2 regions of the Ensifer sp. D2-11 genome follow, and region 1 is predicted to be linked to the other one. Evidence: riboswitches for the same ligand, from Rfam matches in the RefSeq annotation. Region 1 holds a riboswitch; the other holds the start of a gene.
The links. Region 1 has a riboswitch for cobalamin ahead of bluB (5,6-dimethylbenzimidazole synthase). Riboswitches for the same ligand answer to the same signal wherever they lie in the genome.
Positions count from the first base shown of each region.

Region 2: linked by a shared signal. The riboswitch ahead of M1D34_RS11310 (aromatic ring-hydroxylating oxygenase subunit alpha) and the one ahead of bluB (5,6-dimethylbenzimidazole synthase) in region 1 are both predicted to bind cobalamin.

Region 1 is NZ_CP096433.1:1,250,979-1,258,275, forward strand. It holds gene M1D34_RS06025 (LacI family DNA-binding transcriptional regulator) at 1-659, opposite strand, end outside; gene M1D34_RS06030 (phytanoyl-CoA dioxygenase family protein) at 757-1,950, shown strand; gene M1D34_RS06035 (SDR family oxidoreductase) at 2,321-3,142, shown strand; cobalamin riboswitch at 3,182-3,395, shown strand; gene bluB (5,6-dimethylbenzimidazole synthase) at 3,441-4,127, shown strand; gene M1D34_RS06045 (DUF2865 domain-containing protein) at 4,581-5,708, opposite strand; gene M1D34_RS06050 (acyl-homoserine-lactone synthase) at 5,876-6,520, opposite strand; gene M1D34_RS06055 (helix-turn-helix transcriptional regulator) at 6,677-7,297, opposite strand, start outside.
Region 2 is NZ_CP096433.1:2,330,365-2,337,661, reverse strand. It holds gene M1D34_RS11325 (FAD-binding oxidoreductase) at 1-863, opposite strand, end outside; gene M1D34_RS11320 (L-threonylcarbamoyladenylate synthase) at 911-1,885, opposite strand; gene M1D34_RS11315 (DUF6656 family protein) at 1,951-2,544, opposite strand; cobalamin riboswitch at 2,865-3,067, shown strand; gene M1D34_RS11310 (aromatic ring-hydroxylating oxygenase subunit alpha) at 3,182-4,426, shown strand; gene M1D34_RS11305 (FAD-binding oxidoreductase) at 4,423-5,523, shown strand; gene M1D34_RS11300 (glycoside hydrolase family 25 protein) at 5,525-6,586, opposite strand; gene M1D34_RS11295 (BA14K family protein) at 6,845-7,258, shown strand.

The DNA of each region.
Region 1 (7,297 bases):
ACGCCGATATGCGGATATTTTTCCCGCAGCACGCGGCGAAAACCGATCTCGCGTTCCTCTTCGCCGCGAAAGCGACTGCTCGATATGGTGACCAGCACAGTCGCAGGCCGGTCCGCGAAGCGCTCGCCGATCAGGTAGGCTGCGGTTTCACCGGCGGCGCGGTTGTCAGCCCCGGCATAGGCCGTTCGCGATGAATGCGGCAGATCGGTAACGAGCGTGACGACCGCAACTCCGGCATTTTCGAGCCGCGCCACGGCGGCGGCAATCTCCGGCACGTCGGGCGCCTTGAGGACTACTCCGTCGGTTCCCCGAAGCCGAATACGGTCGAGCAACTGGCTGATGTCCTGCGGCCGCATGGTCTCGGCGAAATGGAAGCGGGACCGGAAAACCGTAGGCATGAAGGTCGCGGCTTCGCTTTCGAATGCCTTGCGCACCGCTTCGGTGAAGCGTTCCGGCGCCTCCATCACCACGTCGACGGCATATCTGCGTCCCTGTACCTCAAGGCCCGCCTGCTGTCTCTCGAGTTCACGAATGGCTGCATTGACGCGCATCACCGTTTGCTGGCGCACGCCCCGCCGGCCGTTGAGGACGCGATCGACGGTCGCCGTACTGAGTCCCGCCTGGAAGGCGATGTCCTTGACAAGAAACGGATGTGCCACCGGTCCCTCCTGATGGCTTTTTGATGGATTCCTGCTCTATATCAGAAGCGGGCAAGCCGTATAGTCGCATCATCGTCATCCTTGAGGAGGAGAGCTGATGAAGACGGACAATCCCGCGGGGGCGCGTCTGGAACGCGTGTGGCTCAGTGAGGCGGCCTGCGATATCGAGGAATTTCGTGCGGCGGTCGAGCACCGTGTCAGCCTGGCGGACTATCCGTACGCGGCGGACTGCCAGAAGAACGTCCTGATTTATGACAGCGCCCGTCTTGCCGGCGATTGCGCCACGCAGGACGGCAGGCGGTCGGTGCTTGCGGAGATCTGCGAGGCGCTTGCGACCGGGCCGGGCGTGGCGGTCTTCAAGCGCGCCTTCACCGATACGCGGGTGATCGACGAAGCGAGCCGCATCTTCGACGAGATCATCGAGGAACAACACCGCACCAACAGCGGCGGCGGCGATCATTTCGCCAAGCCCGGCGCTAACGACAGAATCTGGAATTCACTCGAAAAGCACTGCCTGAAGAACCCCGAGAATTTCGCGGCCTATTACGGCAACGCCATCATCGCGCTCGTCAGCGAAGCCTGGCTCGGTCCGAACTACCAGATGACGGCGCAGGTCAACCGCGTCAATCCCGGCGGCGCGTCTCAATCGCCGCATCGCGACTATCATCTCGGCTTTCAGACCTCGGCCGTTATAGAGCAGTATCCGGCGCATGTGCACAGGCTCTCGCCGGTCCTGACGCTCCAGGGCGCGGTCGCCCATTGCGACATGCCGGTCGAAAGCGGGCCAACCCTGTTCCTGCCCTATAGCCAGACGTATCTGCCCGGATATCTCGCTTTGAAACGGCCGGAGTTCCGCACCTATTTCGAAGAGAACCACGTGCAATTGCCGCTGGAGAAGGGCGACGTCGTGTTCTTCAACCCGGCGCTTTTCCACGCCGCGGGCAGCAACCGGTCTGCCGGAATCAAGCGTGTGGCCAATCTTCTGCAGGTATCCTCCGCCTTCGGCCGGGCGATGGAAACGGTGGATCGCGAACACATGTGCGCCGTGCTCTTTCCGGCTCTGAAAGTTCTTGCGGCCGGAGGCAAGCTCACGCAGGACGAAATTGCCAATGCGGTTGCCGCGTGCGCCGAGGGGTATTCGTTCCCGACCAATCTCGATCGTGATCCGCCGGTTGGGGGGCTGGCGCCCAGGACGCAGGCACAGCTGATGCACGAAGCGCTCGCCGGCGAATGGAGTGTTGAGGCGTTTGCCGAAGCGCTGGCCGATCAGGCGGCGAAAAAGCTAAGCTAGCCGTCTTGGCTAAGGCCTTTTGAGACCTTGAGTTTGTCACGGCTACTGCGAGATGGATGATGGCGCTGGTGCTCTGGTGGGTTTGTCGGCGCGTAGGGCGGTGCGGACAAGGTTGCCGAGCACGTCGGTCAGCGTGGGGAGGACTGCAATCTCTCCTCCTCATCTCTGTGCTTGTCACAGAGATCCAGCAGCGCCGCGTCAGCGGCGCGGGAGGAGTTCTTTCAGCCCAAGGACTTGGTCTGGCTGGATCCCTGTGACGAGCACAGGGATGAGGAGATCAGACAAGTAGCGGCGGGTATCCCAAATCTCAACAGGCATTAATGCACGCTCACCAAGGCATATTCACCAACATCTCAAAGGGAGGATCAGGATGAGCACGGACCACGCCCGACTGGACGGGAAGATCGCCATTGTGACCGGGGGCACGCAGGGGCTCGGTGCCACGATTGCCGCACTCTTCGCGGAGCGCGGCGCCGCCGGCGTCGTCATTTGCGGGCGCAACGCGGCGAAGGGCGAGGCGAAAGCTGCCGAGATCGCCGCGGCGACGGGTTCGAAGGTCGTCTACGTACCGGCGGATCTCGAGCGGGTGGAGGATGCCCGTGCCGTCGTGGCGGCTTGCGACCGCGCCTTCGGCCGCGTCGATGCGCTGGTCAACGCCGCAGCGATCACCGACAGGGGTACGATCCTCGACACCAGCCCGGAACTCTTCGACCGGATGTTCGCGGTCAATGTGCGGGCGCCATTCTTCCTGATGCAGGAGGTGATAAAGGTGATGCGGCGCGAGAAGACGGAGGGCACGATCGTCAATATCGGCTCCATGTCGGCGAAGGCGGGTCAGCCCTTCATCGCAGCCTATTGTGCGTCGAAGGGGGCGCTGGAGACGCTGACCAAGAATACCGCCTATGCCGTCCTTCGCAACCGGATACGGGTCAACGGCCTCAACATCGGCTGGATGGCCTCGGAAGGCGAAGACCGGATCCAGCGCGAATATCACGATGCGCCGGCGAACTGGCTCGAAAAGGCGGCAGCGAGCCAGCCCTTCGGCAGGCTCGTCGACCCGGCCGAGGTCGCGCGTGCCTGCGCCTATCTCTCATCGGCAGAATCCGGCCTCATGACGGGTTCCGTCATCTGCTTCGATCAGTCGATCTGGGGTGCCTATGACGCCTCGCCTCATCCGGAGGCGCCGCTCTGAAGCTCCCGCTTGCTTGCCTTGCCTTTCGTGGGGACCTGTGGCCATATGCCGCCGTCAGGTGCCCGCGAAATGCGGGAGAATCGGGAAGCCGGTGCAGTTCCGGCACGTGCCCAGCGCTGTGAAGGGGACGTTCTCGCCAAAAAAAGGCTCTGAATCTTTTCAGAGCTTTGCCACTGAATATTGAAGCTATTCGGGAAGGCGGTGCGAACGGATGATCCGAAGTCAGAAGACCGGCCTGGCGAGATAGACCGGCCCCGCGCGGACGGCGGGAGGTTTCCGCATTGTTGGGGATCGAACGATGCTGCCTGACCCGAACGGCTGCCTTACGGCCGCCGGAGCTTTTTCGTCGGACGAGCGCGCCGCCGTCTATCGTGCCATTGAGACGCGTCGCGACGTGCGCGACGAGTTCCTGCCCGAACCATTGTCCGAGGAACTGATCGCCCGCCTGCTCGGTGCGGCGCACCAGGCGCCGTCAGTCGGCTTCATGCAACCCTGGAACTTCGTGCTCGTGCGCCAGGACGAGACGCGGGAGAAAGTCTGGCGGGCTTTCCAGCGCGCCAATGACGAGGCCGCAGAGATGTTTTCCGGCGAAAGGCAAGCGAAGTACCGGTCGCTGAAGCTCGAAGGCATTCGCAAGGCGCCGCTCAGCATTTGCGTGACCTGCGACCGGACGCGCGGCGGAGCGGTCGTCCTGGGCCGCACCCATAATCCGCAGATGGATCTGTACTCGACCGTTTGCGCCGTCCAGAACCTCTGGCTCGCCGCGCGGGCGGAGGGCGTGGGCGTCGGCTGGGTCAGCATTTTCCACGAGAGCGAGATCAAGGCTATCCTCGGAATCCCGGATCATGTCGAAATCGTCGCCTGGCTGTGCCTCGGTTTCGTCGACAAGCTGTATCAAGAGCCGGAACTCGCCGCGAAGGGCTGGCGACAGCGCTTGCCGCTCGAAGATCTCGTTTTCGAGGAAGGCTGGGGCTCCGTTAGATGACGATGTTATTAGGTCGGTCGACCAAAAAACTTGAACGCGATCGATTCCAAGAGGTTAGAGCGGGATGCGGCGGAAAACCGCACACACTTTTCCTCACCCCGCCCCAAGGCCTGTTGAGTTTCGGGATACCCGCCGCGGCTTGTTGATCTCCTCATCCCTGTGCTTGTCACAGGGATCCAGCCAGACCAAGTCCTTGGGCTGAAAGGACTCTTCCCGCGCCGCAGACGCGGCGCTGCTGGATCCCTGTGACAAGCACAGGGATGAGGAAGAGGAGAGATTGCAGTCCTTCGATACGTACAGCGCCGCGCGTCTTATCAGACGCGCTTTGATCTTCTGCATGTTTTTGTCCTTTGATCGGCAACGGTCAAAGGACAAGTCCAGTAGGCCGCGCAGTCGGTACTCAAGGAATTCAAGAGCATCGCCATTCTTGCAAAATGCTCGCAACGGCGTATGTCAGTTTTCCTGCAGCGGCTGGTAACGGGGCCCAAGCGGATGCTTGAGGTCGATCGCGCTCTCTTCCTGCGGAAGGAAGGTCGGACCGACGACGCGGACCTTGTTTTTGGCCGGGTCGTAGGGCCGTTCTGCTATCGGCTTGGCCGGCGCCTTCTTCTCGCTGCCAATGGTTATGACCGACGGGCTGACGACGGTGAGCTTGCCGGCGGAGCCTGCCTTTTGCCCGTTGGCATCCGTTGCGGGGTCCGGGATTCCGCAGCCACAGATGCCGGGTGAGCCGACACTGCGCGCCCGGTAGGCGAAGGCCGTTGGGAGATCGGTGTAGGGCAGGCCGGTCGTCGCCGAAACCATCTGGTCGGCTTCTTCCGTCGCGAGCACATGATAGTAGAGCTCCGTCTCCGCACCCGGGCATCGCGCGCGGCAGAGATCGGCGTCACGACCGAAGTCTGCCGGCGTGGCATGCGAGGAGATGGGAAAGAAGGCGCCATCGCATGTCCTTACGCACATGGTTCTGAGGCTGCCGGCGAAATCGTGCTCCGTGAGCGGTAGCTCGGCCCGGGGGGCGTCGAGCAGAAGCGGATAGGCATCGCTGTCCGGCGGCAGGTCGCGCAGGATGTTCCGGTGAACCTCCGTTCCCTCGGCGGCGCTCGCAAACTGGCCTTCGGCGCTTCCGGCATCCCAGCCCTCTCGGGGCGCTCCCGAGCAGCCGTTGAGTTCCATGGCAGCGAGGATGCGCCGACGAACGTCGTCGTCACCACCGCCGATCAGATGCCTACGCTGCGCCTTGAGTTGCCGTAGATTCGCCTCCATGCGCGCGATCGTGTCGTCGAGTTCGGCGCAAGCGGCCTCGTCATCGCCGCCGATGACGACGACGCTGTCGCTGCTGCATTCCATTCGGCGGCGATCGTTCTTGGCGCGGCGCAACTCGATGTTCTGGCGGGAGACCGCACCTGTGAAATCGCGCAGGCTGGCATTCGTCGTGAAACCTGTGGGAAGGCCGGCGAGGCGTGCGCCCAGCCGTTCGCAAACGCCGGACGCTGCGGCCGGGCCGGCTGCGGCCAGCGCCAGCGGTACGAGAACCGCCGCGATGCGCCGGATCTTGGATGCCACCTTCGGGGACGCGGACACGTGCTTCTTCCTGCATTGCAGCGGACCGTTGCCGATGTGTCCGCCTTACCGTCTCATCATAGGACCTTGTCGAGATGGCGCAACGGGAAGAGGGCATCTGCGTTAATTCGCAATGCCCGTGGATGGAAGCTGCGGGCCGTGCGATCTGCACGGCCCGGATTATCGGGTCAGGCGGCGCGTGCCGTTTCAAGCGACATCGGGCGATCGAGAACGGTGCCCTCGATGGAGGCCACCGCCTTCATCGTTTCGAGCAGGTTCCTGCTCACCTCCCACGCGATGGCGACCGCATGGACGGAGCCGATCCTGTGCGGATCGGCGATGCGCTCCCCAGGGCAACCCATGCGGCGGAACATTCGCTCCAGGAACACATCGGTGACCGTGACGATATGGCTGATGCCCGAGGCAAGGCTCATTTCGCCCACACCGCACATCAGTTCGGCCGCGGCGATGGTGACCTGGTTCGATGCGCGATCCTGGGAGATTTCGGGATCGATGCAGAAGCGGCTCGATTCCCACACCGACGCACTACGGATTTCCGGATTGCCCCCGAGCAGGATCGGGAACGTATCGTCCAGCATATTCGGCCCGAGCGTCGGAAGGAGCCTGAGGGAGCCACGAATCTTGCCGGTGTCCGGCGAGTACGACATGACATAGAGCGGATTGGCCTTGTCGTAGTGGTCGATTTCCCAGTCCCCTTCGGTCTTGACGTCCCATTTCAAGAAGTCGTGGAACACGCGCTTACGCAGCCGGAACATCTCGTCGATGGCCTGGGGGTGCTGGCTGCGACCGTTTCCGTTCACTATCCTGATCATTTTTTCGCTCCATGCGTGATTACGCGATGTAGCGATGCTGTCAGGCTCGGATGACACATGTAACTGTCTATAGTGACAGTTTATTTCCTCATTTTTTCCCAATAGATTTGTGGGGGAATCTGCGAGTGGCCGGTCCTGTCCCGGGCCGGCAACCCGTCAGATGGTGGGGATCAGAGCATGTCGAACAGCGTGCGCTACAGCTTGCGTGTTGGACACTACATTGAGTTTGCGGCGGGCATTGGTCATGAAGAAACGCACCGTTCGCTCGGATATGCCGAGAATCGTTGCGATCTCCCAGTAGCTCTTGCCGGCCGCCGACCACGTGAGCACCTCCGTTTCCCGCCCGGTCAGGCGGAGATCGCGCTCGTCGAGCGCCCCGGCCATCGCCGAATGTTCGAGCATGGAGGCGTGGAAGAGGTTGGCAGCCAGCTGGAAATCGCGCAGATGGCAGCGGCGGTAGGCGGACCACTCAACCGGCGACATGTTTGCACCGATTGCGAGGAGCGCCATGCGGCCCGCAGGCGAGGGGAGCGGTAAGGCCACGCCTTCGGTGGAAAGCCCGATTTCTTCGGCCGCCTCGAAGAGGGGCTCGCATTCCGGAAAGCGGCGCCGCGCTGTCGCCCATTCCACCGGCCTGACACCGCCGAGCGCAAGCTTGAGGATCGGGTCGATCCTGTAAAGCCCCCTGGCGGCGTAGATTTCGGCGGCGTAGGCGCCGAAAGTGTGATGCAGGCGGCAGATTCTCAAACCATCCGGAAGAGACTCCGCCTCCAGATA
Region 2 (7,297 bases), 1.1 Mb from region 1:
AGCGCGTACCACGGATGCGTCGTTTCCATCGGATCTCTGACGCCGGCGATGTGCCGGGTGGTGAACTCGATGCCGAGCCGCGGCATCAGTTCGAAGCCCGTCAGGGCCGGCCCGCAGACGCTTGTTGCCCGATCGAAAAGCGTAAGTGCGTCCTCGACGCTCCTGAGGCCGGCAAAGGTCACCTGGTGGCCGCGCGGTTTCGGAAAGAGCTTCAAAACGGCGCCGGTTATGACGCCGAGCGTTCCCTCGGCGCCGATGAAAAGATCGCGCAGATCGTAGCCGGTATTGTCCTTCCTGAGGCGTCTGAGCCCATCCCAGATCTCCCCGGTCGGGAGCACGACTTCCAGCCCCAGGCAGAGCTGGCGCATGTTCCCATAGGCAAGCACGGCAGTGCCGCCGGCATTGGTCGAAAGATTGCCGCCGATCCGGGCAGAGCCTTCCGAGCCGAGTGACAGGGGAAAAAGCCGGTCGGCGTCATCGGCGGCCTTCTGGATGTCCGCCAGGATACAGCCGGCGTCGGCCACGATCACGTTGCCGACCGGGTCGATGTCGCGGATGCGGTTCAGCCGCTCGAGGGAAAGGACCACGTCGGCTTTGCCCTCGCGTGGAATCTGTCCGGCCACATGTCCGGTATTGCCGCCCTGCGGCACGACTGCCGTTCGGGTCTGACTCGCAAGCCGCATCACCAGCGAAACTTCCTCGACGGAGCCGGGCCTGAGCACGAGCGGCGTCGTGCCGCGGTAGAGCCCGCGGGACTCGACGAGGTAGGGTGCCGTGTCGGCGGGTGCGGTGAGGGCATTGCCAGGCCCGACGATATCGACGAAGGAGGCGATGAGTTCGGGAGAAGGAAGTACGGTGGTCATGGCCCTGCCTCGGATCAACGTGGTTGCTTCAAGCGTGCCGATGGCCATCAGCCCCGCGGCGCGGCCGCGCGCTGCAGCCGGTCGATTATCGCCTCGCCGAGCCCCTCGCTCGGGATCGGGCCGAAAGCGATGGTCGCGGCGCCGCTGGCATCCGCTTTTTTCATATAGTCGAAAAGATTGGCGGCGGCTTCCCGCAGGCTGCCGTCCGGACTGAGATCCAGGACGATCGCGGCATCGGCTTCACCGGGAAGCGCCTCTCCGCCGAAGCGGATCAGGGCTTCTCCCTTCCGGACCTCATCGGCATCGAGCCGCACAGTGGCACCGGGAGCGTAATGCGAGGCGAGCATGCCGGGCGCCTCGATGACAGCGCCGGCGGCCTCCGGGCGCTCGATGGCGAGCCCGGTCAGCGCTTCGATCTCTGCCGCGTCGAGCCCCCCGGGCCTCAGCAGCCGCAACCTTCCGTTCTCGACCTTGACGATGGTCGATTCCAGGCCGATCGCGGCCGGCCCCGCGTCGAGGATGAGCTTCAGCCTGGAACCGAGATCCGCCTGCACATGGGCCGCACTGGTGGGGCTGATCTTGCCCGAGGTGTTGGCGCTCGGCGCTGCCAAAGGCCGCCCGAACCGGGCGATCACCCGGCGCGAGAAGCCGTCGGGCATGCGAATTCCGAGCGTATCGAGACCGGCGGATGCGAGCGTGTGCACGGTGCTCTCCCGCCGCTGCGGCAGGATCAGCGTGAGGGGGCCGGGCCAGAAGGCCTCGGCCAGACGTCTCGAAACCGGATCGAAGGTCACATGCGCCTCTGCCATCGCCAGATCGCAGACGTGGCAAATCAGCGGATTGAACCGCGGCCGCCCCTTCATCTCATAGATGCGGCTGATCGCATCGGGGGTCGTGGCATCGGCGGCAAGGCCGTATACGGTCTCCGTCGGGATCGCGACCGGTTCGCCGTCCGAAAGAACCGCGCAGGCTTTCTCGATTGCCCGCTCAGGTTCGATGCGCGTGTCGATGATTTCGGCCATGGCGTTCTGATCCTTTCCGTCGCTTCCTTAACGGAGCGACCGCAAAAACAGAACGATTTTCTTTGTCAAAGGCTGCGAACGATCCGGCGCAAGGCTTCGTCGCGTGCGCCGAGCATCAGCACGTTCTTCAGCGCCACCTTCGGATCCTGCGTCCGGAAAATCAGCCCGTTGCCGCGCACGTTGCGGTTGACGACGATCCGTTCCTCGCTGGCGTCGGGCTCGATCGCGACGGCGAAATACATGCGCGAGTAGCCCGGCTGGATACGGTCGAAGAAATGGGTCTCGTTCCCGAGCTCGCAGAAGAAGTTCGCGAAATAAAAGGACCAGGTGATCTCATGCCCATTGGCGAGGCAGGTTTTCGCGGCGGTCACGTGGCAATAGCCGAGATGCGGACTGCTGGGGAGCGTGCGATGGAAAACCATCTTCGGGAACTGGATCGAGGCATGAAAGCCGTTGATTCGCCTGTGGGTCGTCTCGCCCGCTGTCGTCAGCTTCCGCGCCGTCTGCTGCGCCACCTCGGCATAACTCAGATACTGTCGCTCGTTCGGCATCCACCGGCGTCTATCGATCCGGCCGGTCCGCAGGAACTCGGTGTGAGCCTTGGCTTTCGGCGGCGCGGCCGCCTTGTCGGCAGCGTCGTAATATCGGAGTTTTGCCATGGGCGTCGTCGCGCCATCCTGTCCGCAAGCGGGTTGATCGCGGCGAACGTTAAATCATCACAGTTAACGAATTGGTCCCGGTATGTCCGGGCCGGCATCGATCAGACCCTTGTGTTGGCGGGCCGTGTCGCAGAATGGCCACTCGCCTTCGCGCCATGAACGGCGCTGCCGAAAAATCCTCCAGCTGCGCAGGGATTCATCTATTTCCTTGTTTGTTATGGATAATATTGCATGCCTTCGTGCCGATTGTGTCGCGTCTGGCTGTCGTCTTTCTGGAATCGGATGTCGTCTATTGGCAGTTGCCGGGCCGGTCCTCAGGCTTAGATGAGGACACTCAAGGTGCCGCCTCGAAGGGAGGGCGGAGAATTGGGAAGCCGGTCAAATCCCGGCGCTGCCCCCGCAACGGTGGTGGAGCGAACAGCCACGGCAGAAGGCCACTGGACACCGCGTCCGGGAAGGCGCCGGGCAGGTCCCTTGCGGACGGCTCCAGAGCCCGGAAACCAGCCTTGAAGCAGAAATAGACCGTAGCTGGTTGCGGCGGGCAGCCGGATCGGAGCCAATTGCGTTGCGGGTCCATGCGGCCGGCGCGGGTTCCAGTCCTGCCTCTCCGAAACGGCGGAAAAACGAGGACAAGGGCATGGAAATTCAGACCGAAATGCTGCGCAAGCTGAAGACCCGTCGCGAAGGCTACAGCCTCGACCGCGCCTTCTACGTCGATCCTGATTATTACCGTCAGGACCTGGAGCAGATCTGGTACAAGGATTGGCTGTTCATCGGCCATGATTGCGAAGTCCCGCGGCCGGGGAACTATTTCACGGCGCAGGTCGGCGATTACCCGGTCGTTATCGTTCGAGACAGGCAGGGCGCGGTCCGGGCACTGCACAATTCGTGCCGCCATCGCGGCTCGCGCGTCTGCACGCAGCACAAAGGCTCATCCGCCAAACTCGTCTGTCCCTACCACCAGTGGACCTACGAACTCGACGGCCGCCTGCTCTTCGCGCGGCAGATGCCCGAGGGCTTCGACCCGGCCGAGCACAGTCTGAAGCCGATCCACTGCGAGACCGTCGGCGGTTACATCTTCATCAGTCTTGCCGAACACCCGATGGACTTCCGGCCGTTCCGCGAGACGGTCGCGGCCTATCTCGCGCCGCATCGCCTGGGGGAAACGAAGGTCGCCTTCGAAAGCACCATCGTCGAGAAGGGCAATTGGAAGCTGGTCTGGGAGAACAATCGCGAGTGTTACCACTGCGCCGCCAATCATCCGGAACTCTGCCGTACCTATCCGGAAGCGCCGACCGTAACCGGTGTCCAGGGGGCGATGAACGATCCGGAAATCGGCGCCCACTGGCAGAAATGCGAGGCCGCGGGCCTTCCGAGCGCCTTCAAGATCGCGCCCACGGGCCAGTTCCGCATGACGAGAATGCCGCTCATCAACGGCGCCGAGAGCTATACGATGTCCGGACAGAAGGCCGTCCGCAAGCAACTCTCCACCGGCGTAGACGCCGATGGCATCGGCACGCTGCTCCTCTTCCATTATCCGACGACCTGGAACCACATTCTCGGCGACCATGCGATCACCTTCCGCGTTCTGCCGCTCGGGCCGGAACTGACTGAGGTTACGACCAAATGGCTGGTCAACAAGGATGCGGTGGAGGGCGTCGACTACACGATAGACGAGCTGACGCACGTCTGGACGGAGACCAACGACCAGGACCGGCAGATCGTCGAGGAAAACGCGTTCGGAATCCGCTCGCCCGCCTATGAGCCGGGTCCTTATTCCGCCGAACACGAGGGCGGCGTCATGCAGTTCGTCGAGTGGTATTCGAGCTTCATGCTGGACCGCCTTCAGGGCGGGGCCGCGCATCTCTCGCGGGTGGCATGACGATGGAAATGCCTCGCTCCTTTCACCATTTCGACGAGCTCGACCCCTGGAGAGACCGTCAGCACATGCTGGAGTGCATGTCGGCCGTAGCCGAAACCGCTGACGTGATGACCTTCACCTTCCGCTCCGACAAGCCGGCCTGGTTCCGCTACCTGCCCGGGCAGTTCGTGACGCTCGAACTGCCCGTCCCAGCCGAGCCGGTGATGCGCACCTATACGCTGTCATCCTCGCCCTCGCGCCCGCTTTCGGTCGCGGTCACGGTCAAGGCGCAGCCGGGAAGCATCGGCACCCGCTGGATGTTCGACAATCTGAAGCCGGGCATGATGCTCAAGGCGTTCGGGCCGCTCGGCGATTTCAGCTTCGTCCGTCATCCCGGTGAAAAATATCTCTTCATATCGGCGGGGTCGGGCGTCACGCCGATGATGTCGATGACGCGCTGGATGGCCGACTGCGCGCCGGAAACGGATGTCACCTTCATTTCCTGCGCCCGGCGCCCGGACGATCTCCTCTTCAGATCGGAGCTCGAAGTTCTCGCCCGTCAGATGCCGGGGCTCAATCTCGGCTTCCTCGTGGAGGGGCATGAGGCGCGGCACGGCTGGCATGGTCTGCGCGGCCGCATCGACGCGGCGAAGTTGCCGATGCTCGCACCGGATTTCCTGGAAAGAACCGTCTTCTGCTGCGGGCCCGAGCCGTTCATGGGCAATGTTCGGGCAATGCTGGAAGCGGCGGGCTTCGACATGGCCCGCTATCACCAGGAGAGTTTCCAGCCCGCCGCGGCGCCGGCGGCCGAGGAGCTTGCAATTCGGGCCGGGCCTACCGCCGATGCCGGGGCCGGGGCGGCGCGGGTGACCTTTACCATGAGCGGCAAGGAAGCGACCGCCGTTCCCGGCCAGACGATCCTGCAGACGGCCCGCGCCAACGGTGTCAGGATCGGGGCCGCCTGCGAGGGCGGCATCTGCGGAACGTGCCGGGTGTTGAAGATCGCCGGCGACGTCGAGATGAACCACAATGGCGGCATTCTCGACGACGAGATCGAGGAGGGCTACATCCTCGCCTGCTGTTCGCGGCCGACAAGCGACGTCCAGATCGAGGCCTGAGTTAACGCCGCTCGGATTGGTAGGGCAGGCGTGCCTCGGCGGCCCTGACGGCGATGGAGCCGGTAACCGTCTCGTCGGCGCCGGCTCCTGATCCGCTCTCCGCCTCGGCGCGGCTTATCACGAGCGGCCGCGAAAGAGTGGCCGTTGCATTTGCGTTCAGCGCCGGGATCGTGCCGACGGTGGCCGAGGCGATAACAGTGAGCACCGGCGGCTTCTCCGGAAGAAGCGCGCCATGAGGCCAGACGCTCTTCAGTGCCGATGCACTCATCGCTGCGACATTCACGTCTATATCGTCGAGGGTGCCGGGCACCCGATAGGGGCAGCGCTTCTTTCCGCAATTATGCGCCGAGGAGAATTGCCAGAGCGCGTAGCGGTCCCAGTTTCCCATCGGAAAGACTTTACGGATATCGGGCTTGTAGCGCGCATACCAGAGCGGAAGGCGCGAAAGAAGCCGATGCTTGAAACGGTTGGCGGCAATGTGTTTCGCAGTTGCGTGGTTGGTGTAGAGGACGGGATAGCGCCCCGTCCGGGCCTTCACATGGCCGGCGAAGATCGCGGCGTCTTCGAGCGACATGTATTTTTCCGGATCGATCCCTTCGATATCGAGCACCATCAGCTCGTCGTCGCGCGGATCGGCATAGTCGATGAAGTGGTTCGCCTGATCGACGGGGTTGCCAGGCCTTGCCAGATGATAGGCGCCCCAGAGCAGACCATGCGAGCGCGCGAGCATCCGGCGCGTCTGATAGAGTTCGCGGCTGACCGCATATTTGCGCCACATCGTCCTGCAATGGGCAACCGTATCGCCGCCGTGGTCACCGGTACAGGTGTAGCTTTCCGGCAGGCCGTCGGAAGCCTTCGCGATGAAGCCCGCGATCCGCTTGTCCTTCAGCATGGCTTCCCAGTCGATGCTGTTCAGCTCGTAAGCGTCGACGATGATGGCGTTCCGCCGCTCTTTCCACGGCTCCACTTCGCTAGCGCGTGCGTTCGCCGCCGCGAAGGTCAGGCCCATGAGGACCGCCAGGCGCAAGATCATCCCTATGATCGAGATTCCCCGCTTTTCCATTCTCTGAGATTGCCGACTTAGCGTTAAGAGGTCGTAAATCTCAGCCCCGGCCCCAATCTGCGCGAGGCGAACACTTCTGTACACCGACCTCAAGAGGCAAAGTCGACGGCCCGATTCCGCCCAGGATTGTACCGACGGAGGGATTTTTCCATTGCTGCATCCGCGCGCAGCAGTTGCTTCCGGCGATTTCTGCTCTAGTCTTGGTATATCGCCCCTGCAAGGGCCGGTTGTACGCGAATCGAATGCGAGGAGGAAATGATGTCACGCAAATGGCTTTCGGGCGCGCTTGCAGCGATCGTGCTGGCGGCATCGGCGGTGCCGTCGCAGGCTTTCACGCCTCTGCCCCCGCGGGTTGCCGCCGAGAGCGCCGTCACGGACGTTCAGTATGTGCCGAGGCGTGGCTATTACCGGTATGGCGACTTCTATTATTACAACGGTCACCGTGGTTACCGCTACCAGCGCCCCGGCTATCGCTATTACCGGGGCTGGTGGTACCCGCCGGCTGCTTTCGGAATCGTAATCGAGCGCCGTCCCGCTTACCGCCCGCCGGTCCGTTACGGCAGCCGGCATGTCCAATGGTGCTATGATCGCTATCGCTCTTACAGGGCCTACGACAACAGCTATCAACCCTATAACGGCCCCCGCCGGCAGTGCTATTCGCCCTATAGCTGAAGCTAGGGCATATACACATCTGACCCTCCCGCGGGACCA